3 regions of the Psychromonas sp. SR45-3 genome follow, and region 1 is predicted to be linked to each of the others. Evidence: predicted binding sites of a transcription regulator. Region 1 holds the regulator's gene; each other region holds the start of a gene.
What was found. The regulator sigma-54, encoded in region 1, starts transcription at its own class of promoters, with help from an activator protein. The targets are predictions, from matches to a motif close to GTTGGCACGNNNNTNGNNT.
Positions count from the first base shown of each region.

Region 2: a site for sigma-54 is predicted at 5,323-5,341, ahead of nirB (nitrite reductase large subunit NirB). Genes of this name have one in related genera too.
Region 3: a site for sigma-54 is predicted at 5,196-5,214, ahead of glnA (glutamate--ammonia ligase). Genes of this name have one in related genera too.

Region 1 covers NZ_JACJDP010000002.1:104,167-111,655, reverse strand. Annotated here, with positions in the region: gene mgtE (magnesium transporter) at 38-1,399, opposite strand; gene H5084_RS01850 (HPr family phosphocarrier protein) at 1,415-1,690, opposite strand; gene rapZ (RNase adapter RapZ) at 1,697-2,539, opposite strand; gene H5084_RS01840 (PTS sugar transporter subunit IIA) at 2,555-2,998, opposite strand; gene H5084_RS01835 (RNA polymerase factor sigma-54) at 3,093-4,538, opposite strand; gene lptB (LPS export ABC transporter ATP-binding protein) at 4,588-5,313, opposite strand; gene lptA (lipopolysaccharide transport periplasmic protein LptA) at 5,316-5,876, opposite strand; gene lptC (LPS export ABC transporter periplasmic protein LptC) at 5,863-6,426, opposite strand; gene kdsC (3-deoxy-manno-octulosonate-8-phosphatase KdsC) at 6,427-6,975, opposite strand; gene H5084_RS01810 (ATP-binding cassette domain-containing protein) at 7,337-7,489, shown strand, end outside.
Region 2 covers NZ_JACJDP010000017.1:3,909-11,397, forward strand. Annotated here, with positions in the region: gene H5084_RS10635 (heme biosynthesis HemY N-terminal domain-containing protein) at 1-896, shown strand, start outside; gene H5084_RS10640 (tyrosine-protein phosphatase) at 1,029-1,541, shown strand; gene H5084_RS10645 (permease) at 1,622-3,772, shown strand; gene H5084_RS10650 (glutathione S-transferase N-terminal domain-containing protein) at 3,819-4,175, opposite strand; gene H5084_RS10655 (DUF1289 domain-containing protein) at 4,278-4,463, shown strand; gene H5084_RS10660 (NAD(P)H-binding protein) at 4,513-5,298, shown strand; gene nirB (nitrite reductase large subunit NirB) at 5,556-7,489, shown strand, end outside.
Region 3 covers NZ_JACJDP010000001.1:300,498-307,986, reverse strand. Annotated here, with positions in the region: gene recG (ATP-dependent DNA helicase RecG) at 1-361, shown strand, start outside; gene glnG (nitrogen regulation protein NR(I)) at 479-1,879, opposite strand; gene glnL (nitrogen regulation protein NR(II)) at 1,912-2,973, opposite strand; gene H5084_RS01285 (DUF4124 domain-containing protein) at 2,985-3,524, opposite strand; gene glnA (glutamate--ammonia ligase) at 3,654-5,072, opposite strand; gene typA (translational GTPase TypA) at 5,549-7,372, shown strand.

The DNA of each region.
Region 1 (7,489 bases):
TATATTTTGAAGGTGTATCGGTTATATAAAAACAGGATCAGTGTCGTAATACTAATGTAGCCATACCTAAGAATGAGAATAGACCAATGACATCAGTTACGGTTGTTAATGCCATCCCACCCGCTAATGCAGGATCTATTTTATATTTATGCATCAATAGCGGGATACATACGCCCGCAACACCTGCAATTGACAGATTGATGAACATCGCGCCAGCAATAATATAACCGACTTGCATATCTCCTTTCCAGAGAACAACTGCAGTAGCTACTAATACCGCCCAGATCATACCATTTAATAGCCCTATGGCGGCCTCTTTACCAATTAACCAACGCGTATTACTGCTACTAATATGTCCAACAGCGATACCACGAATAACTAAGGCTAATGTTTGATTACCCGCAATACCGCCCATGCTAGGAACAATGGTCATTAATACAGCAAGCGTTGCTACTTGCTCTAAAGTGGCTTCAAACATATTGGAAACAGAAGCGGCAATAAAAGCGGCAATTAAGTTAACTGATAACCATACCGTACGACGCTTAGCACTTGGTAAAATGGGAGCAAAGGTATCTTCGTCATCATCCATACCCGCCATACCCATCATTGAGTGCTCCGCATTTTCACGTATAATATCAACGACATCATCGATGGTAATACGTCCTAGCAGTTGTTTATTCTTGTCGATAACAGGGGCAGAAATCCAATCATGTCGTTCAAATAGCTTTGCTATTTCATTTTCTTCCATTAAGACTTGTAGTGGTTCAGTGTCATGATTCATCACTTCACTAATAATAGAGGTAGGCTCTACAGTTAATAAAGTAGATAAGGAAACATCGCCAAGCAGTTTGTTATCAGTATCAACAACGTATAAAGCATCGGTAGTATCGGGCAATGAACCTTTTAAACGTAAATAGCGCAAAACTACTTCGATAGTGACATCGGGGCGAACGGTTACCGTATCGGTATTCATCATTGAACCGGCGGTATCTTCTGGAAAGGCGAGAGCTAATTCGACGCGTTGTCTATCTTGTGCATCCATTTGTTCTAATACAGCACGATAAACTGTATCGGGAATACCACGAAGGACATAGGCCAAACCGTCGGTTTCCATGCCTTCAGTCGCTGCGACTAAATTATCAGTGCCCATTAAATTAATGATGCCATCTTTTGCATCTTCGTTTAATTCTTCGAGGATTTCCCCGTGTTGATCATGGTCAGTTAAATTCCATAATACTTTACGGTTAGCTGGAGGAGAAGATTCTAATAGAAAGGCAACATCACAGGCTGGCATTTTGTCCAAAATACTGCGTGCTCGGACAAACATTCCACTATCGAGTGCTTTATTAACTTCTTGAAGTCGTAGCTGGGTATTATCAACCTTAGTGTTTTCCAGCATACGAGCTCCTTTTTATTATTCTTCTTCTAAGAACTTATTTTCTATGAGTTCTGTGACGGCTTGCATCGCTTGTTTTGCTTCTGGGCCTTTGGCTTCAATTTTAATTTCTTGACCAAAACACGTTTCTAATACTAATAACCCTAAAACACTGCCTGCATCCGCTTGTTTACCATTATGAGTGATGATAATTTGCGCATCAAAAGCATTGACGAGTTCAACTAATTTGATGGTTGCTCGAGTGTGTAGCCCTAGTTTATTTTGTATTGTAATTGTTTGCTTAATGATATCCAACAGGAATTACTCCTTTAAACATTTGTGTTCAATTTGTACTTGGTATTTGTGTTTGAAACGTGCTGCTATTTGTTCTGTAACATAAACTGAGCGATGTCTACCACCGGTACAACCGATAGCAATCGTGACATAGTTTCTATTGTTTTGTTCTAAATGCGGTAACCAAGTAAGGAACAGATTTTCGATATTAGTGATTGTTTCTTTGACTAAAGGAAATGTATTCAAATAATCTTGGATCAGCTTATCCTTGCCAGAATATTGTTTTAAATTCTTTTCCCAGTAAGGATTTGGCAGAAAACGTACATCAAAAATATAATCAGCATCTTCGGGATGTAAGTGTTTAAATCCAAAAGATTGAAAAATAACTAATACATTGCTTTTACTAGACCCTTGCAAGTAAATCTTAAGGTGTTCGTTTAAGTTGTGAACGGAGAGCGAGGTGGTATCAATTGAAAAAGCAGCCAATGCTTTCAAAGGAGCAAGCATTTCGTTTTCTAATTCTAAGGCCTGAGATAGTGATAACTTTTGTTTGGACAGCGGGTGTAAACGTCGAGTTTCGCTATAACGTCTAATTAACTCACTGGTTAATGCGTCGATATAGATAATTTCTAATTCGACTTTTTGTTGCAGTGATTCAATCAGCTTTTTTATCGCATCAACGTCAGAGGGCATGTTGCGGATGTCTAAACTGACTGCTACTTTGTTATCTTTAGGATCTACCGTATCAACCAATTGTTCTAATAATTGATATGGGACCCCGTCAATGCAGTTGTAGCCTAAATCTTCTAGGACATGGAGGGCAATTGTTTTTCCTGAGCCTGATCGACCACTAATAACAATTAACTTCATATGCGCTCCTAAATTTTATAGGGTTAATAACTCAAATAGCTTTTCATTCGTCTTTGCGCTGCGTAATTGACGCAGAAATTGCTTATCTAACAGTTTTTGGCTTATTTCTGACAACGCAGCAAGGTATTCTTTACACAGATCCTCAGGAACAAATATAGCAAATAATATATCTACTTTGTTACCGTCATATGAATCATAATCGATACCTGATTCGCATTGCAAAAATACCGCTGTCGCAGGGGAGTCGCTAGATATTTTAACATGAGGAAGCGCAATGCCAGAGCCTACACCTGTAGAACCGATTTTTTCGCGGGCAATTAAACTTTCGAATAATTCCTGTGCATCTAAATTTAACTGCTCTGCAGCAATAATACTGATTTTTTCTAATGCACCTTTTTTACTGGTGCATACCGTTTGGCAGAAGACGGAATCTTTATTTAATAAAGTAGATATTTTCATAATATATTTAACTGTATTCAACGAACGCGCGAGTTTAGCAGGTTAGTATTAAATGACTATAGTTAATCTCATTTTTATTTGCACTGCTCACTATTTAAAGTAATTGTTTACGTTGGTTAGAAGGCGGAATACCTAAAGATTCACGATATTTTGCAATAGTGCGTCGTGCAACCTGAATACCTTTTTCTTCTAATAATTGTGTTATCTTATTATCACTTAAGGGTTTATTTGTCGGCTCTGCCGCGACTAATTTTTTAATTAATGCACGAATCGCTGTTGATGAGCATTCACCGCCGCCATCCGTTGCAACATGACTTGAAAAGAAAAATTTTAATTCATAAATACCACGTGGAGTATGCATAAATTTTTGTGTTGTCACTCGGGATATGGTCGATTCATGCATTTCTACTTCAAAGGCAACATCATTTAATACCATCGGTTTCATGGATTCATCGCCATATTCGAAAAAGGCTTGTTGCTGTTGAACAATACAGTTAGATACTTTTAATAAAGTTTCATTACGACTTTCTAAGCTTTTAATAAACCATTTCGCTTCTTGCAAGTGACCTTTAATAAATTGTGAGTCAGTTTTGCTGATATTACCTTTACATAGACTAGCATATTGCTCGTTTATAGATAAGTTAGGGTCGCAATCTTGATTTAATGAAACACGCCATTGTCCGTTTATTTTTTTAACGTAAACATCAGGTACGATATATTGCGTTTCACTGGTTTCAATACTGTTACCAGGCCTTGGTTCTAAGCTCTGAATTAAACGCATTATTTCAGATAATTGGCTTTCTTTGAATTTGCTTTTTCTGGCTAATGTTCGATAGTCTCGATTACCGAGTAACTCCATATATTGCTCAAGAATTAAAATAGCTTCTTCGCGCCAAGGAGTGCTATCAGGTAATTGGCGTAGTTGAATTTGTAAGCATTCTTGAGTTGAACGTGCGGCAACGCCTAACGGATCAAAATGTTGAATACGTTTTAATACTACTTCAACTTCATCTAACTCTAAGCCTTCAAGATCAGCTTCTAAACTTTCTAGAATGCTTTCACAGCTTGTTGTTAAATAACCAGACTCATCAATTGAATCAATGATTGCCATGGCAATAACTTGATCGGTTTCAGTAAAAGGAGTGAGTTGCATTTGCCATAACAAGTGATCCTGTAATGAAGTCGAGGACTCACCTTGATAAACGGAATCTTCGCCGTCATAAGCTACAGCATTAGAGCTAGTACCTGTGATAGGTGTCGATGTGTATGACTCTTCCCACTCTTTTTCTGCCGGTAAATCATCGGAAAATTCTTGTTGTGAGATAGCCTCAGAAGTATCAAGTTGGCTACTGTCAGATTCTTTAACTGTTTCTTCTGAACCCGTTTGATCATCTTGTTCTAAGAGAGGATTGGAATCTAGCGCGTTTTGAATCTCTTGTTGTAGATCGAGTGTTGAAAGCTGCAACAATTTTATTGCTTGTTGTAATTGAGGAGTCATCGCTAATTGCTGACCCATTTTCAATTGTAAACCTTGTTTCATCAAAACATATATTCCTAGAACTTATTGCTCAATTAAAAATAACTATACCTTAAAGTTTAAATTCTTCACCTAGATAAACGCGTTTTACATGATCGTTTGCTAATATTTCGTCTTGCGTCCCAATAGCTATAATTTCTCCGTGACTTACGATATAAGAGTGCTCACACACGTCCAAGGTTTCACGGACATTATGGTCAGTAATTAATACACCTAATCCACGGTCTCGCAACTGTTGGATGATATTCTTAATATCGATAACCGAAATAGGGTCGACACCAGCAAAGGGTTCGTCAAGTAAAATAAATTTAGGTTCAGTCGCCAAGGCGCGCGCAATTTCAACTCGGCGGCGCTCGCCACCTGATAAACTCATGCCTTTATTATCTCGAATATGTGTAATATGAAACTCTTCGAGTAGCGTATTCAATTTTTCGTCTCGCTGTGCCTGCGTTAATTCTTTACGAGTTTGTAGAATACCCATGATATTTTCTGTCACAGTCAAGCGACGAAAAATAGAAGCTTCCTGTGGTAAGTAACCAATACCTTTTTGCGCTCGAATATGCATGGGATCACTGGATATATCTTGATCATCAATGATAATAGAGCCTTGATCTTGTTTAACTAAGCCAACAACCATATAAAATGAGGTGGTCTTACCTGCACCGTTAGGCCCTAATAAACCGACGATTTCACCTGTTTTAACTGTTAACCCTACACCATTAACAACAGTTCGGCCTTTATAGCTTTTTACTAATCCTGTCGCACGTAATTCAGCCATCTTTATTTTTCCTCTTTTATTGTTTTTGGTGTAGAGGAATTAGATGACTTTTTAGTTTTATCTTTTTCAAATTGAGCGGGTAAAAAAATCGTCTTAACACGTTCCTGCTTTGCTTTATCGGTGCTGACATTAAGCTCTTGAGACTCTAGGAAGTAGACAATTTTAGCGCCATTAATCTGGCTATCTAATTGTTTTATTTGCGCATTTTTGGTTAACGTTATTGTACCTTTTGCGACGTCATAAAGAATATGTTTTGCCTGTGCATCTAACGGTTTACCATCATCTTGAGTTTGATAGAAAGTAGCCAAATTACCTTCAGCTATCATCGTCTCATGGTTAGCTTGTTTACCACGTACAACAGTAAGTTTATCGGCTGTAATTTTAATTGAGCCTTGGGTAAGCAATACTTCATCGGTAAAGATGATGGTATTACTTTTCATGTTAGCATGTTGTTTTACCGATGAAACGTGAATAGGTTGATCAAAGTCAGACTCAATTGCAAGTGCACTTGCACTGAACAATGTGAAAGAAATAAGTGAAACTGCTAATTTATTTAGATTCATTAAAATATACCGCTTTTGTATTCGAATTAAGTGTCATTTCTTCTGTTTCCATCGATGCCCACATACCAACTCCTTGCTGACGCATTTGTGGTCCAGTCCAATTGACTTGTAATGGTGTGGTGATAATTTTGCTATCTAGCATCACCGTGGCTTCATCAGTAGACATTGTTTGTACGATCTGATCTTTACTTAAGTTTTCAATCAATACTTTACCTGAAAGTATCAATTTATATTTATCCGTTAACGTACCGTTTAGGCTAGTTAATTGCCATGTGGAAACGACACCGGTTTGTCTGTTTTTGTTATAAACGATGACTTTAGGCGACTCAAAGTGAGTTGACTCATCTTCCGAATAGTTAGTCATTTTATCTGCAAAAACACGATAATCATTAAACCCCAGTTGATCATAATGCTGGCTTGTCACATCATCGGCGATATAACTTGGATGGTGCTCTGGTAATGAGGGCACCTCTGTTTCTGGTTTAATATACACCCAAAATACAAAGGCGACGATTAAAGCAATAAAAGGAATGCTTTGACGTTTATTCATTTATTCACTTTTACCTTGCGTCATAGATAGTTGACCATGGCATTGTAGGAATAGGTCACATATTTCACGTACCGCACCAAATCCACCTTTGGTTGTTGTCACTAAATCTGCCTGCTGAATCACCAACGGATGAGCATCATTAACAGCGACACCTAATCCAGAAAGCATCATGGCAGGTAAATCCACAACGTCATCACCGATATAGGCCGTTTGTTCTGGCGTTAATTGTAATTGCTCAAGTAATGAATGATAAACCGTTAACTTGTCATCTTTACCTTGAAAAATATGTTTAATACCTAATGCACTCATTCTATTTTTTACGATATTAGATTCTCTGCCTGTAATAATCGCAACATCAATACCTTGTTGCATGATCGCTTTTAATCCAAAACCGTCTTTTGTATGAAATGCTTTTAATTCTTCACCATTATTTCCCATATAAATTCGACCATCTGAAAAAACACCATCAACATCACATACAAAAAGTTTTATTTTTTGTGCTCGTTGAAAATTAGTTGTGCTGATTTTTCCATAGGGTGTATCGATCATTTATAGGCTCTTTTTTAAATAGGTGGTGATTTTAGGGTAAAAATATCAAAATGTGTACATTAAGGCGAGCATTGTTTACTTGAGTATTTAACTGTCATCATAACAAGACTGCTTATTTTTAAATAGCGTAAACAAGACTAATACTTAGATTATTTAATTAATTCACTGACTAATCGATTAATGAACAACCTATATTAATTGAAAATAACCGCTATCCTCTGACTAATTTTTGCTTTTTTAGAACTTTATGGGGTAAATTCGCTCTAAATTGATACTTTACTGACTTTATCGTCGATTATTAATTGCCTTTCTTGTCTGAATTATTAGACTGAGCTTTCGTTTCCTTAGAGAAAATGTATTCATGCCAACATCACACATTGTTATCAATCAACTTAGTTTCTCGCGCCAGCAAAAGAAAATATTTGATAACCTCGATATGCAATTTGAACGAGGTAAAATTACTGCCGTGCTTGGGCCAAGTGGAATAGGTAAAACTACCTTATTAAAATTAATC
Region 2 (7,489 bases), on a different contig from region 1:
TATTATCTAAATCCGCCTCTCGAAGTGAAGCTCCTGCATTGACTTATATTGCAGCTGCTCGTGCATCTCACAAAAATGGTGACTTTAATCAACGTGATGATTACTTACAATTAGCTAATACACACCCAGGTTGTAAATTAGCTGTTGGACTTGTTTGGGCAGAGTTACAGCTTGATGCAAAACAATATGAAAATGCATCTGCAACATTAAACGAGTTAAATCAAAACTTCCCTAAGAATAAACAAGTGTTACAGCACTATATGACACTATATCCAGCGCTTAATCAATGGCAAGAGTTGATTACATTAATTAATGCTCAACGAAAATTAACAGGCTTAAATGATCAACAGTTTGCCGAGTTAGAGCTTCATGCGCATCAACAATTATTTAAGCAACTAGCACAGGAGAGTGGGCAGCTACTTAATGACTATTGGCATAAAGATGTTGCTCGTTGGATGCGTAAAGAATTGAGTTATCAAGAAGCGATGCTAGCCGCATTAGTTGAACATGATCGCGGAAAAGTTGCACAAGAGTTTTTGTTAGATAAATTGCATCGTCAATTCTCATTGCCGTTATTACCTTATTTACAAAAAATACAAGTAACCGATTATTATCCTATTATTATGTTTCTTGAGAAGCAGTTAAAGAAATCAGCGCATGTCGATTATCTCCATCAGGCTTTAGCGCACTTAAAACTAAAAGAAGGCCATAATGAAGCTGCTATTGAGCATTTGACTGAAAGTCTTAAATCGCTTCCAAATATTGCGGATTATAAATTACTCGCTTCGCTTTTAGAACAAGAAGGCAAGCAGGAGCAAGCTAACCTTTGTTATAGAGAAGGGTTAACCTTTGCTGCTAAGCCAACCTCTACAAATTTAATACTTATTGATGGTTGATAGATCATAAATTTGTCATTATTAGCGAGTATATTTTAAAAGTAAGTTTTGGCTTACTTTTTTTATTTTTGCTTTTTACAGTAATTATTTTAATAAGCTTAATTACTATGATGGATATTAGTAGGTAGTTTAATGAGTTTACATCCCATCTTTCCTCTCAGTGTTGAACACAGCAATGCTAAGTTGTTATTAACTCCATGCCCTGGTGCTAAAGAGCTTCCCTTGAAATTGGCTTTACAGGCTTTAAAGGAGTTTGGTGCCAATGCAGTGATCACATTGATGACTGAAAAAGAGTTACAAGCACTGTTATTAAATGATATTTGCATCGCAACTAAATCTTTAGGTATGTCATGGTTTCATTTACCGATCTGTGATGAGCAAATCCCAGATAAAGATTTTAGTTGCTTGTGGGAAACTGCTGGTCCAGCTATCCATCGCCTATTAGAAAACGAAAAGAGTGTTGCGATCCATTGCAAAGGCGGATCAGGACGGACTGGCATGATCGCAGCTCAAATATTATTAGAGCGGGGAGAGGTGCTGCATAAAGTAATCAAAAAAATTCAAGTATTAAGACCTAATGCTTTTAATCTAGCGGAGCAGCGAGAGTATATTGAATCAATCGAACTTAGATTAGCAAAAGAATAAAATTATTTTTATTATGCTATTTTTATAGCGAGTTGTTTCTGGCTGTTATATTATAACATTTTTTGCTAGCTGGTTTTTCTATGTTACTCACTCTAAGCATTTTGGCCTTATTTTTAGGTCCTGTCACTTATCGTTTATTACAACGTCAACCTGGATGGTTAGATCTATTAGATGCTTTCATTTTTGTGAGTATTTCAGGGTTAGTACTCTTCCACATTTTGCCTGAGCTGCTCTTTGAAGGGGGATTATTAGTTTTAGTGCTCACTAGTTTTGGTTTATTAACCCCTTCATTAATAGAGAAATATTTTCACAAAGCTGCAGATAAAGCGCATAACACTACCTTGTTTCTTGGTGTATTAGGCTTGGTCTTGCATGCCAGTATCGATGGTACTGTTTTATTAGCAGATCAAGCTAACCACACTGGTTGGTTATTAGCATTAGGGGTCTTATTACATCGCTTCCCTGTGGGGTTAACTATCTGGTGGTTATTACGTCCTCAATATGGCGTCGTATTACCTTTTGTGGTGTTAATTAGCATGGCTGTTGCGACTTTACTTGGTGCTTCTTATGCTGAACTATCAATGGCACAACTGGATGGTCAATATTTAGCATGGTTCCAAGCTTTCGTAATGGGCTCTATCATGCACGTTGTACTGCATCGCCCTTATTTGCAGCACCATAAAAAACATCAAACTGGTGAAGTAAAAGAACATAAGTATGCTGCTGGTATTGGTAGTTTTCTTGGGTTAGTTGTACTGGGGTTTGTTCTCTTACCCCATTGGTTAGGTTATATTCAGCATAATCATGACCACGGTATTGAAGCAACATCAATAACCGAATTACCTGCCGATCACAACCATTCAGGTGTTGAGCACGATACACATCAAGAGCAACACTCGGCTGATGAGCATGAAGATCATAACCATGAGCATTCAACCGATGAACATGAAGAACATGAAGAACATGAGCACTTAGCTGTCGAGCATGAAGATCATAACCATGAGCATTCAGCCGATGAACATGAAGAACATGAGCACTTAGCTGTCGAGCACGATCATTTAACAGATCAACATACGAGTGATCAGCATTTAGCCGTTGAACACGAAGATCATAACCACGAGTACTCGACGGTTGCACACGAAGAACATGATGAAGAGAGTGAAACGCTACATCAACAGCACAATACCGCACTGACTTTAGTTAACTTTACTAAATTAGCTTTATATAGTGCTCCAATGTTGCTATTGGCTTATCTTCTAAGCGGGTTAATGCATTACTTTAAGCCAACCTTAAACGTATTACCAACACAAGATAATAAAGCGTACTTTAGAGATGCCATCAAAGGTGTTGTATATGGCTTGCCACTTCCTGTTTGTTCTCCTGCTGCGAGTAAAATGCATCAACAACTGTTGGGGTTAGGTGCAAACCAAACCTTCGCTACTGCCTTCTTAATTGCAACACCAATTATTGGGTTTGATGCTATTTTAATTTCTATTCCTCTGTTAGGCGAGCAGCTGGTTCTTTTACGCATTGTTTTTGCGGTGGTATTTGCAACGTTAATTGCATGGTTACTAGGGCGACACTTCAAAAATCCAATTTCAGCCGTGGTTGCACAAAGTTGCCAGGGTGGCAAACCTACTTCTCGCTTTATTACCGCGATTAAACAGGGTTACCAGCACCAATTAGATCATACAGCGCCGTGGGTTATATTTGGTTGGGCGCTTGCTGCCACCTTGTCTGCGACGCCTGCGTGGGCATTCTTTGAGCAAGCTTTATGGTTACAAGTACTAGTGATGGTTTTGATTGCTTTCCCTTTTGCATTGTGTGCAACAGGTATGACACCCATTATTGCAGTGATGCTAATGGCTGGTTTATCCCCAGGTGCTGCCGTGGCTTGTTTGTTAATTGGGCCAAGTATTAGCCTAGATTTATTAAAGCAATTAAGATTTCAACAGGGATACTTTGCAGCCTTTGCTTTTGCGATGGTGATGTTAGTCGGAGCCTTCTTGATAGGGTTATCATTAAATCAATATATTAATGCTTTTCCATTGCCATGGTTAGGAGAATTAGACTCTGACTTTGCTTGGTGGAATATCGTGAGTTTAGCCATTATCTTGGTGTTATATTTTGCTTCATTATTACGTCGAGGTGCACGTGCTTTTATTGCGGAGTTATTACCTAAAAGTTTATTAGCGCATCGCCATCATCATGATCACGGCCATCATCATTAGTCTTGATGATATAAACCTCTCTCAACAGTTTAAGAGAGGTTTTTTATTAGGCGAATCTATTCTCTAAATACTGGATAATATCTGAAGATTCATACATCCAAGTGACTTTGTTACCTTCTTCAATACGTAAACAAGGCACCTTAACTTTTCCGCCTTGTTCTGCTAATTGTTGTTGGTTATCAGCTTGTTTTGCATCAACGAGTTGAATATTGAGTGCATTACGGCGCATTGCTCGACGTACTTTGACGCAAAAAGGACAAGCTTGAAACTGATATAATTGTAAGCTTTGTGTTTCTTGGTCAACTTTTTGTTGTTGATCTTCTGTACGTTGACGTTTTTTGGGTGCAAAAATGAAATTCAACGTTAAAATTAAACGGCCTAATAGCCAGCGAATTATTTTCATTTACTTCTCTTTGTTATTAAATTAATAAGGCAAAATTGTAACCGATCCGTAAGCGACAGAAAAGAAATGATAAAGCAACGTATGATCAACTAAGGAAAAAAGATGCAGATTCCTCCTTCTCCATGTATTAGTAATTGCTGTTTAAATGATCAAGATATTTGTATGGGATGTTTCCGTAGTCTGGATGAAATTAAAGAGTGGTCGCAAGCATCCAGTCCGCGTAAAGAGACGATTATTATTAGCACTAAACAACGTCGTGAGCAGTTACAAGCTTCAGTATTACGTTAATATTTTATGCCCTATAGAATCAGGTAAGTGTATTAATAAGGAAATAAAAGTGAGTAATGAAAATAGCATTATTAGTATATTAGGTAGCGGTTGGTTAGGTTTACCGCTCGCAAAAAGCTTACAGCAAGATGGAAAAAACATTCGCGTATCCACTCGGTCACAGGCTAAAGCCAAACAATTAAGAGAGCAAAACTTAAAGTCATATGTTGTTGATATTGAGAATGAACTAACGGATGTTTTACCTTTTTTACAAGCTGAAACACTGATTATCAATATCACCAGTAAACAATTCACTGCTTATCAGACTCTCGTTGCTGAAATAGAAAAAAGCCCTATCAAACATGTGTTGTTTGTTAGCTCAACTTCCGTGTATGCAAATGATCAGGGGTGGTGTAAAGAGAGTGATACGTTAACGCATGAAACAAACTTACGGCTTATTGAAAAACTGTTTACAGATAACCCTGCTTTTGATTGTACGGTGATTCGTTTTGCCGGGTTAATTGGCCCCAAGCGTCATCCGGGACGTTTTTTTGCAAACGGTAAAAGCATTAAAGATGGACATGCTAAGGTCAACCTTATTCATCAGCTAGATTGTATTAAACTGATGAAAACGGTAATAAAGCAAGGTGCTTGGGGTGAGACTTTTAATGGTTGTGCAGATAACCATCCTAGCAAAAGTGACTATTATTCTACAATGGCAAAGTCATTGGGTTACCCTGAACCAAATTGTCAGTTTTCTGATAACGCGGTTAGTAAAATTGTATGTAATGAAAAAGTTAAAGCACAGTTAAACTATCAATTTATCTTTCCAGATATCTATAAAGTCATCTGCTAGCTTCCTATTATTAATAACCTTAGCCATGGCATGATCATGGCTAATTGTTTAATTCCCTCCTCATTCACTATAAAAATACGACAAAAGCCACAATAACCTTAAAATAATAATGGTTTTTGTTGATTTTTTTAAAAAAACTACTTTTAAATTTTCATTTTTAACACTTATGCAACTTCTCTTGATATCTATCAAGTTCCATTTATGAAGTTAGGTTATCTTTCACTGGAATTTAGTTTTAGCTGGTGAATGAGGAAATTATGAGTAAACAAAAATTAGTAATTATTGGTAACGGGATGGTTGGCCACCGTTTTATTGAAGATTTTGTTGAAAAGGCTGATCTTGAAAAATTTTCCATTACAGCTTTTTGTGAAGAACCACGCGTTGCCTATGATCGCGTGCATTTATCTTCTTACTTTTCTCATCATACAGCCGAAGAACTTTCTTTAGTGAAAGAAGGTTTCTACGAAAAACATAATATTGAAGTTTTAATTGGTGAACGAGCTTTAACCATTGATCGTCAGAAAAAAATAGTTCTTTCTCAAACTGGGCGTGAAGTTGCTTACGATAAATTAGTAATGGCAACGGGCTCTTACCCTTGGGTACCTACGATTAAAGGTAATGAAAGCCAAGATTGTTTTGTTTATCGTACCATTGAAGATCTAAATGCAATTGAAGCAACTGCAAAACGCAGTAAAAGCGGTGTTGTTGTCGGTGGTGGTTTATTAGGTTTAGAAGCTGCAGGTGCATTAAAAGCACTTGGCGTAGAAACGCATGTTATCGAATTTGCACCTGTATTGATGGCTGAGCAACTCGATCAACAAGGCGGACAGATGTTACGCCAAAAAATTGAAAGTATTGGCGTTAATGTTCATACGGGCAAAAATACGCAGGAGATTATAGCATCGGGTGAAACGGCGCGTAACACGCTAAAATTTGCCGATGGCACTTCATTAGAAGTTGATTTTATAGTTTTCTCAACGGGTATTCGTCCACAGGATAGGCTTTCTAGACAATGTGGTTTTGAAATTGGACCGCGCGGCGGGATAGCTATCAATAACCAGTGTATGACTTCTGATCCGGATGTTTATGCTATTGGTGAATGTGCTTCTTGGAATGACAAGTTCTTTGGCTTAGTAGCGCCAGGTTACAACATGGCAAAAGTGGCTGTTGATAATATCCTTGGCCGCGAAAATGAATTCGAAGGCGCTGATATGAGCGCTAAACTAAAATTACTAGGTGTAGATGTAGGTAGTATTGGTGACGCAAATGGACGTACTCCGAACTGTAAAAGCTATGTTTACGTTGATGAAAACGCATCAGTTTATAAACGTATTATTGTTTCTGAAGATGGTAAATCATTATTAGGTGCAGTACTGGTTGGTGATACAGAAAGTTATAGCGATTTACTGCAATACAAACTTAATGGGATTGAGCTACCGAAGCACCCAGACACGTTGATCCTACCTGCTCATGCTGGTGGTGAAAAAGTATCATTGGGTGTTGATTCATTACCTGATACAGCACAAATTTGTTCATGTTTTGATGTTAAGAAAAGTGATATTGCTGATGCAGTTGCAGCGGGTCACCACACGCTTGATGCAATAAAAATGGAAACCAGTGCAGGTACAGGTTGTGGTGGCTGTATTCCTTTAGTAACTCAACTATTAAACTCTGAATTGTCGAAACTCGGTGTGGAAGTTAATGATTATATTTGTGAGCATTTTGCTTATTCTCGTCAAGAGTTATTCCATCTGATACGCGTTGAAGGCATTAAAACCTTCTCTGAGTTATTAGCAAAATACGGTAGCGGTTACGGCTGTGAAGTCTGTAAACCAACGGTAGGATCTATTCTTGCGTCTTGTTGGAGTGAGTACATTCTTTCTAGCGATAATAATGGTCTGCATGATACCCATGATATTTTCCTCGGTAATATGCAAAAAGATGGTACGTACTCGGTTATCCCACGTATGCCCGGCGGTGAAGTGACGCCTAAAGCTTTGTCTGCTTTGGCAAGTGTGGCGGATCAGTATGAGCTTTATACTAAAGTAACAGGCGCACAACGTATCGCTTTATTCGGTGCGCATAAAGGTGATTTACCTGATATTTGGTCGCAATTAATCGCAGCTGGTTTTGAAACGGGTCAAGCCTATGCCAAAGCACTGCGTATGGTGAAAAGCTGTGTAGGTAATAC
Region 3 (7,489 bases), on a different contig from region 1:
ATTAGCACAGCTGCACCAATTACGTGGTCGTGTTGGCCGTGGCGAAGTCGCAAGCCATTGTGTTTTATTGTATAAATATCCTTTATCAAAAACGGCTTTAAAACGTTTAAATGTACTGCGAGAAAGTAATGATGGTTTTTATATTGCAGAGCAAGATTTGGCGATTCGTGGACCAGGCGAAGTGTTAGGTACAAAACAAACTGGGATCGCCGATATGAAAATTGCTGACTTATTAAGAGATCAAGGACTTATACCGCAAGTCCAACAATTGGCTTTATTATTAATACGCTCCCATCCTGAATATATTAGACCACTAATTGAACGTTGGTTGGGTGATAGAGCTGATTATGCACAAGTTTGAAGTGGAATAGCTAAATAGTTCACCAACCTATCGCACCATATTGGTGCGATAGGTTGGTGAGATCACAAATTTGTTAATTTTTAACACTGTGGCAGTCAGTTAACCTTGGTTATGTCGTTAATCTGCTAAATTTAACTCTTTTAATTTACGCGTTAAGGTATTACGGCCCCATCCGAGTAGTTTAGCTGCCTCATGTTTTTTACCTTGCGTATGCTTTAGTGCACTTTGTAGCATTATCTTTTCAAACTCAGGTAATAATTGCCCTAATATATTGGTTTCACCATTCCTTAATTGAGTATCAGTCCATTTTTTCAGGCTTTCTTGCCATATCACTGGCTCACCGTCTTGTTCAGGAATATCTTGATGGCCTAATTCAGGAGGTAAATCACTAATATGAACCTCTTGTCCACTAGCCATTACCGTTAACCAACGACAAATATTTTCTAATTGACGCACATTGCCAGGCCAAGGTAGTTCACTCAGGTAATTGAGTGTTGCTTTGGTGAGTTGTTTGCTTTCAACGGTTAATTCATTGGCAATACTATGTAAAAAATGGTTTGCGAGTAGTGGAATATCTTCGCGGCGCTCTCTTAGTGCGGGAAGTTGCAAGCGTATTACATTCAAACGATGAAATAAATCTTCACGGAAATCTCCGCTTTGCACTTTTTTCTCTAAGTTTTGATGTGTAGCTGCAATAATTCGAACATCTACTTTGATTGCTTGGTGGCCACCTACACGATAGAACTGACCATCAGCGAGTACACGTAGCAAACGAGTTTGAACATCTAGAGGCATATCACCAATTTCATCTAAAAAGAGCGTACCGCCGTCTGCCTGTTCAAATCGCCCTTGTCGATTGGCTGCAGCACCTGTAAACGCGCCTTTTTCATGGCCAAATAACTCTGCTTCAATCAATTCTTTAGGGATGGCCGCCATATTCAGCGCAATAAAAGTCTCGTTTTTACGCGGGCTGTGTTTATGTAAGGCTTGAGCCACTAACTCTTTACCTGTACCCGATTGACCATTGATTAATACACTCATGCTGGAGCGAGATAAACGTCCGATGACACGGAAAACCTCTTGCATGGCCGGTGCTTCACCAATAATTTCAGGGGTTGAAATCGGTTGATTATTAGGCTTTTTCTGTTGTTTTAATTCTTTACTATGGTTGATTGCGCGTTTGATTAATGCAGTTGCTTCATGGATATCAAAGGGTTTAGGTAAGTATTCAAAGGCACCACTTTGATAAGCATTCACTGCGCTATCTAAATCTGAATGTGCAGTCATAATAATGATCGGAATTAATGGGTAGCGTTGATGAATTTTTTGCATCAGCTCAAGTCCGTCAATCCCTGGCATACGTACGTCAGAAATGATTATTTCAGGTTGTTCAATGAGCAATTGTTGCCATAGGCACTCAGCATCAGGAAAACTCGCATGCTCGATGTTTTCAGCTTTTAATGTGCGTTCTAATACCCAGCGAATGGCATGGTCATCATCTACAATCCAAGCGGCCATTTTAGTTCCTTATTTTTATACATAGATGGAAGTTAAATTGGTAAATAAACAGAAAACTCTGTATTACCCTTGCAACTATTAAATTCAATACGTCCATGATGTTGTTTGATCAATTCCTGTGCGATAGATAACCCTAGACCAGTACCATCCTTACGGCCTGTCACCATCGGATAAAATAATGTGCTTTTGAGGTGTTCTGGTATGCCTGGGCCGGTATCAATAATTTTTATTTCAGTGGCTAAACGCTGTGGTAAACCATTAATCGTAATTTGATTCGCGGCACGCGTACGCACTGTAATACGGTGTTCTTCGGGCTGATTTTGTAAGGCTTGTACGGCATTTTGAATGATATTTAAAAAGGCTTGTTGTAATTGGTCCGGTTGCATCTCAAAATCGGGAATACTGGGATCATAATCAATGTGAATAGTGATATTTTTAGGTAAATCTAAACACACCAACTTTCTAACTGTTTCTAAAACAGAATGAATATTATGGATACCCTTTGTGCCTAATTTTTGTGGGCCTAATAAACGGTTTACTAGGGCGCTTAAGCGATCAGCTTGTTCAATAATTATTTGGGTAAACTCTTTTAATTCTGGATCTGGTAATTCCGCTTCCAACAGTTGTGCCGCTCCGCGTAAACCACCTAAAGGGTTTTTTATCTCGTGGGCTAAACCTCGGACTAACTCCTGCGCGGCTTTTTGTTGATGCTCTTGATAATGCACCTGACTGATGCGTTTTTGCTGCTCAATACAACGCATCTCCAAAATAATATAACAATCTGATTTAACGCTAACGTAACTTGCACTTAAATCAATTAATAAAGACTGCCCATCAATGAATAAGGTGACTTCATTTTCAGTAAAAGAGGCTTGTTCATGTAATAGGTTGGCAATAGAAACTGGGCTAAAATGGAATTGCTCAGCCAGTGAATACAGGCTTTGTGCATATAAACGTTGTTTGCTTTGTGACAATAATTGTTCACTCGCAGGGTTGGCGTAAATCAATTTTAATGAAGCATCTAATCCTACAAACGCGGTTTTAGCTTCTTCAAGAAAGGTAAAAATAAGATCGCTACTGGGTTCATTTTGCATATTTTTGAGTTCTATTTAAGTGCTGCGCGTTTTAAGTGAATCGTCACAATCTGCGTTTTAGCTAAGGTTTTACCTGTTTCATCCAACAAATGAACCTGTATTTGATGCGTACCACGGTCAACATTAAATGCTCGCATCGTTGGCGACAATTGAGGTGTGCCTAAGGGCTCTGCATCTAAAAATAACTGTAAACGTTGGGAACTTTCTTTTTCAGGTGTTGTTTTAACGTGAATATCTAATGCGCCATCGTTACTGCGTATCGCCATATCATCTTGAGGTGAAATAATTTCTGCTTGATAGTTTATTGCTTTTTTTCTATCTAGACTTAAGTCATCAACTTCTGATAATTTTTTTATTTTAGGTTGGCTGGTGTTAACCGGCATTAAATTTTTATTTTCGACAATAATCTGTTCTGTACCCGGTGCTGCAGTATCTGAGAAATGACTTTTTCCATGTTTATCAACCCAATGATAAATCGTTGTTTCTGCCTGTAATGATGATACTGACATGACAAACAACGGGATCAACAAGAGCATGGGAACTTTAATCATCAAAAACCTCATATCGTGGACAACTTATTTGTTGCTCATATAAAGAATATAGACAAAAAAACCCGCGCAAAGACGGGTTTTCTGACTTAAAGCATGAACTGACCCATGCCATGCTTTATAAAAGTTCTATTATACGCTGTAGTATAATTCAAACTCTTTTGGATGCGTAGCGCGAGAAACGGCTTCACATTGAGCTGTTTTCAATCCAATGTATGCATCAATTGCTTCATTTGAGAATACGCCACCTTCAATAAGGAAGTCACGATCTGCATCTAGTGCAGCAAGTGCTTCTTCAAAAGATACTGCAACCTGTGGGATTGCATCAGCTTCTTCTTTAGGTAGGTCGTATAGATCTTTATCTAGAGAATCTCCAGGGTGGATCTTGTTTTTAATACCGTCAAGGCCAGCCATCAACATTGCAGCGAAACCTAAGTAAGGATTCATTGTTGGATCTGGGAAACGTACTTCGATACGCGCTGCACGTGCAGTCGGTACAATTGGAATACGAATAGACGCAGAACGGTTACCTGCAGAGTATGCAAGCATTACTGGCGCTTCAAAGTGTGGCACTAAGCGTTTGTAAGAGTTAGTTGATGCATTAGTGAATGCATTAAGTGCTTTAGCATGTTTGATAATACCGCCGATGTAATAAAGCGCCATTTCAGAAAGGCCGCCGTATTGATCACCAGAGAACAAGTTAACACCATCTTTACCTAAAGATTGGTGACAGTGGTTACCAGAACCGTTATCGCCAATAATTGGTTTAGGCATAAATGTAGCTGTTTGGCCGTATGCGTGAGCAACGTTATGTACAACGTACTTGTAAATTTGGATTTCATCTGCTTTTTCAACCATAGTGTTGAAACGACATGCGATTTCGTTTTGACCCGCTGTTGCTACTTCGTGGTGATGAGCTTCAACAACTAAACCCATTTCTTCCATGATTAAACACATAGCAGAACGGATGTTTTGAGATGAATCTACTGGTGCTACTGGGAAGTAACCACCTTTAACACCTGGACGGTGACCGGTGTTGCCTTCTTCATATGAAGTACCTGAATTCCAAGCTGCTTCTTTAGCATCAATCGAGAAAAAAGCGCCTTGCATTGTATTACCGTATTTAACGTCGTCAAATAGGAAGAATTCTGGTTCTGGACCAAATAAAATAGTATCAGCGATACCTGTTGAACGCATGTAAGCTTCAGCACGCTTAGCAACAGAACGTGGGTCACGATCGTAACCTAACATTGTTTTTGGCTCTAGTACGTCACAACGTAAGTTTAATGTTGCATCGTCAGTAAATGGGTCAAGTACAGCAGTTGAAGGTACAGGCATTAATACCATGTCTGAATCTTGAATCCCTTTCCAGCCAGCGATTGAAGAACCATCGAACATTTTACCTTCTTCGAAAAAGTCTTCGTTTACTTGGTGATGCGGAATAGAGACGTGTTGCTCTTTACCATGTGTATCAGTAAAGCGTAAATCAACGAATTTTACGTCTTGCTCTTTAATAAGAGCTAGAACGTCTTGAATTGTTTGTGCAGACATGTTGTAGAACCTCATTTGACATCGAAATGTTTAAAAAACAAATCGTTATTCATAAATGTATGAAAATCGATTTATCGTAATTCTGAACTAGTATTTATACTTCTAAACTTATGCTGATACAAGTAGCTAAAACTATGCCAACTTGGCAAAGCCCATTATACCTCGCTTTTTCTTCTAGCACAGCCCGTACAATGTGATCGGGTGCACCAATGTGGTGCTGAGCCGCTCTTTTTTGGTGCCTTTTGTGTTTGAGCGCTCAGTTGTTCGTATTTTTTAAACTTTTCAGCATTTAAGCTAACTGTGACCGACTTAAAACTTTCTATTTTTGAAATTATGTTTACAATGTGCGCACATTTGGCTATATCACTTTAAGTGTTTTCATGGCCTAAATCTTTTTGTACCAATTAAATAAAAACAGGACCTTCTGTTTTTATTTAATTGGTATTTTTAATTAGTAGTTATTTTTGAGGCGCATCATGTCGTTAGATAAATTAAGAAATATAGCCATCATTGCTCACGTTGACCATGGTAAAACAACATTGGTTGATAAACTGTTAGAGCAGTCTGGTACTTTGGATTCACGTGGCGATAATGAAGAACGTGTAATGGATTCTAACGATCTTGAAAAAGAACGTGGTATTACTATCCTTGCAAAAAATACAGCGATCGTATGGAATGATTACCATATCAATATCGTAGATACTCCAGGACATGCCGATTTCGGTGGTGAAGTTGAGCGTATTCTCTCTATGGTAGACAGTGTTTGTCTTATTGTTGATGCGGTTGATGGTCCAATGCCACAAACTCGCTTCGTAACACAAAAAGCATTTGCTCATGGTTTAAAGCCAATCGTTGTTATTAACAAAATCGATAAGCCTGGTGCACGTCCTGAATGGGTAATGGATCAAGTATTTGATTTGTTTGATAACCTAGGCGCTACTGATGACCAATTAGACTTCCAAGTTGTTTATGCATCTGCATTAAACGGTTGGGCAAGTACTGACATGGACACTGTAAAAGATAACATGGAAGATTTATTCCAAACTATCGTTGATACAGTTGCTCCACCAGAAGCAGATCGCGATGGCGATTTCCAAATGCAAATTTCACAACTTGATTACAACTCATATGTGGGTGTTATCGGTGTTGGTCGTATTACACGTGGTCACGTTAAAGTAAACCAAGCAGTAACTATTGTTGGTGCTGACGGTAAAGAACGTAAAGGCAAGGTAGGTCAAGTATTAGGTTACTTAGGTCTAGAACGTCATGATATTGAATATGGTGAAGCAGGCGACATTATTGCAATTAGTGGTTTAGGCGAGCTTAAAATCTCTGACACTATCTGTGCACAAAATAATGTTGAAGCGATGACGCCATTAACTGTTGATGAACCAACGGTAACAATGACTTTCCAAGTAAACAACTCTCCATTCTGTGGTAAAGAAGGTAAATTCGTTACATCGCGTAACATCCTTGACCGTTTGAATAAAGAGCTTGTACATAATGTTGCATTAAAAGTGGAAGAAACTGCCGATCCTGATAAATTCAAAGTATCTGGTCGTGGTGAGCTACATTTAGGTATCTTAATTGAAAACATGCGTCGTGAAGGTTTTGAGTTAGCAGTATCTCGTCCAGAAGTTATTGAAAAAATGATTGATGGTCAGTTACATGAGCCAATGGAAACATTGACTGTTGACTGTGAAGAGCAGCATCAAGGTTCAATCATGGAACAATTAGGTATCCGTAAAGCGGAACTTACTAACATGATCCCAGATGGTAAAGGCCGTGTACGTTTAGACTTTATGATCCCAAGTCGTGGTTTAATCGGTTTCCAAACTGAGTTCATGACAATCACATCTGGTTCTGGTCTTTTATACCATAGCTTTGATCACTACGGTCTACACAAAGGCGGTACAATTGGTCAACGTCAAAATGGTGTAATGGTTTGTAATCAAACTGGTAAAGCGGTTACTTACTCTTTATTCTTCTTACAAGATCGTGGTCGTTTATTCCTAGGTCATGCAACAGAAGTATATGAAGGTCAAATCATCGGTATTCATAACCGTTCAAACGATTTAACGGTTAACTGTATTCGTGGTAAACAGCTTACTAACGTTCGTTCTTCTGGTACTGATGAAGCACAAACACTTTCACCAGCAATCATTTTGACTCTTGAGCAAGCTCTTGAATTTATTGATGTTGATGAATTAGTAGAAGTGACACCAAAAAGCATTCGTATCCGTAAGAAATTACTGGGTGAGAATGAACGTAAGCGTGCTGCTCGTCCAACTAAAGGTTAATTCGTTTACTTAAACGAACAAAAAACCTAATATTAAGGTCTTACTATCGTAAGGCCTTTTTTTTGTTTACAATTTGTAGTTAAGCGATATCGGCTCTGTAATATTAATTGCATTATA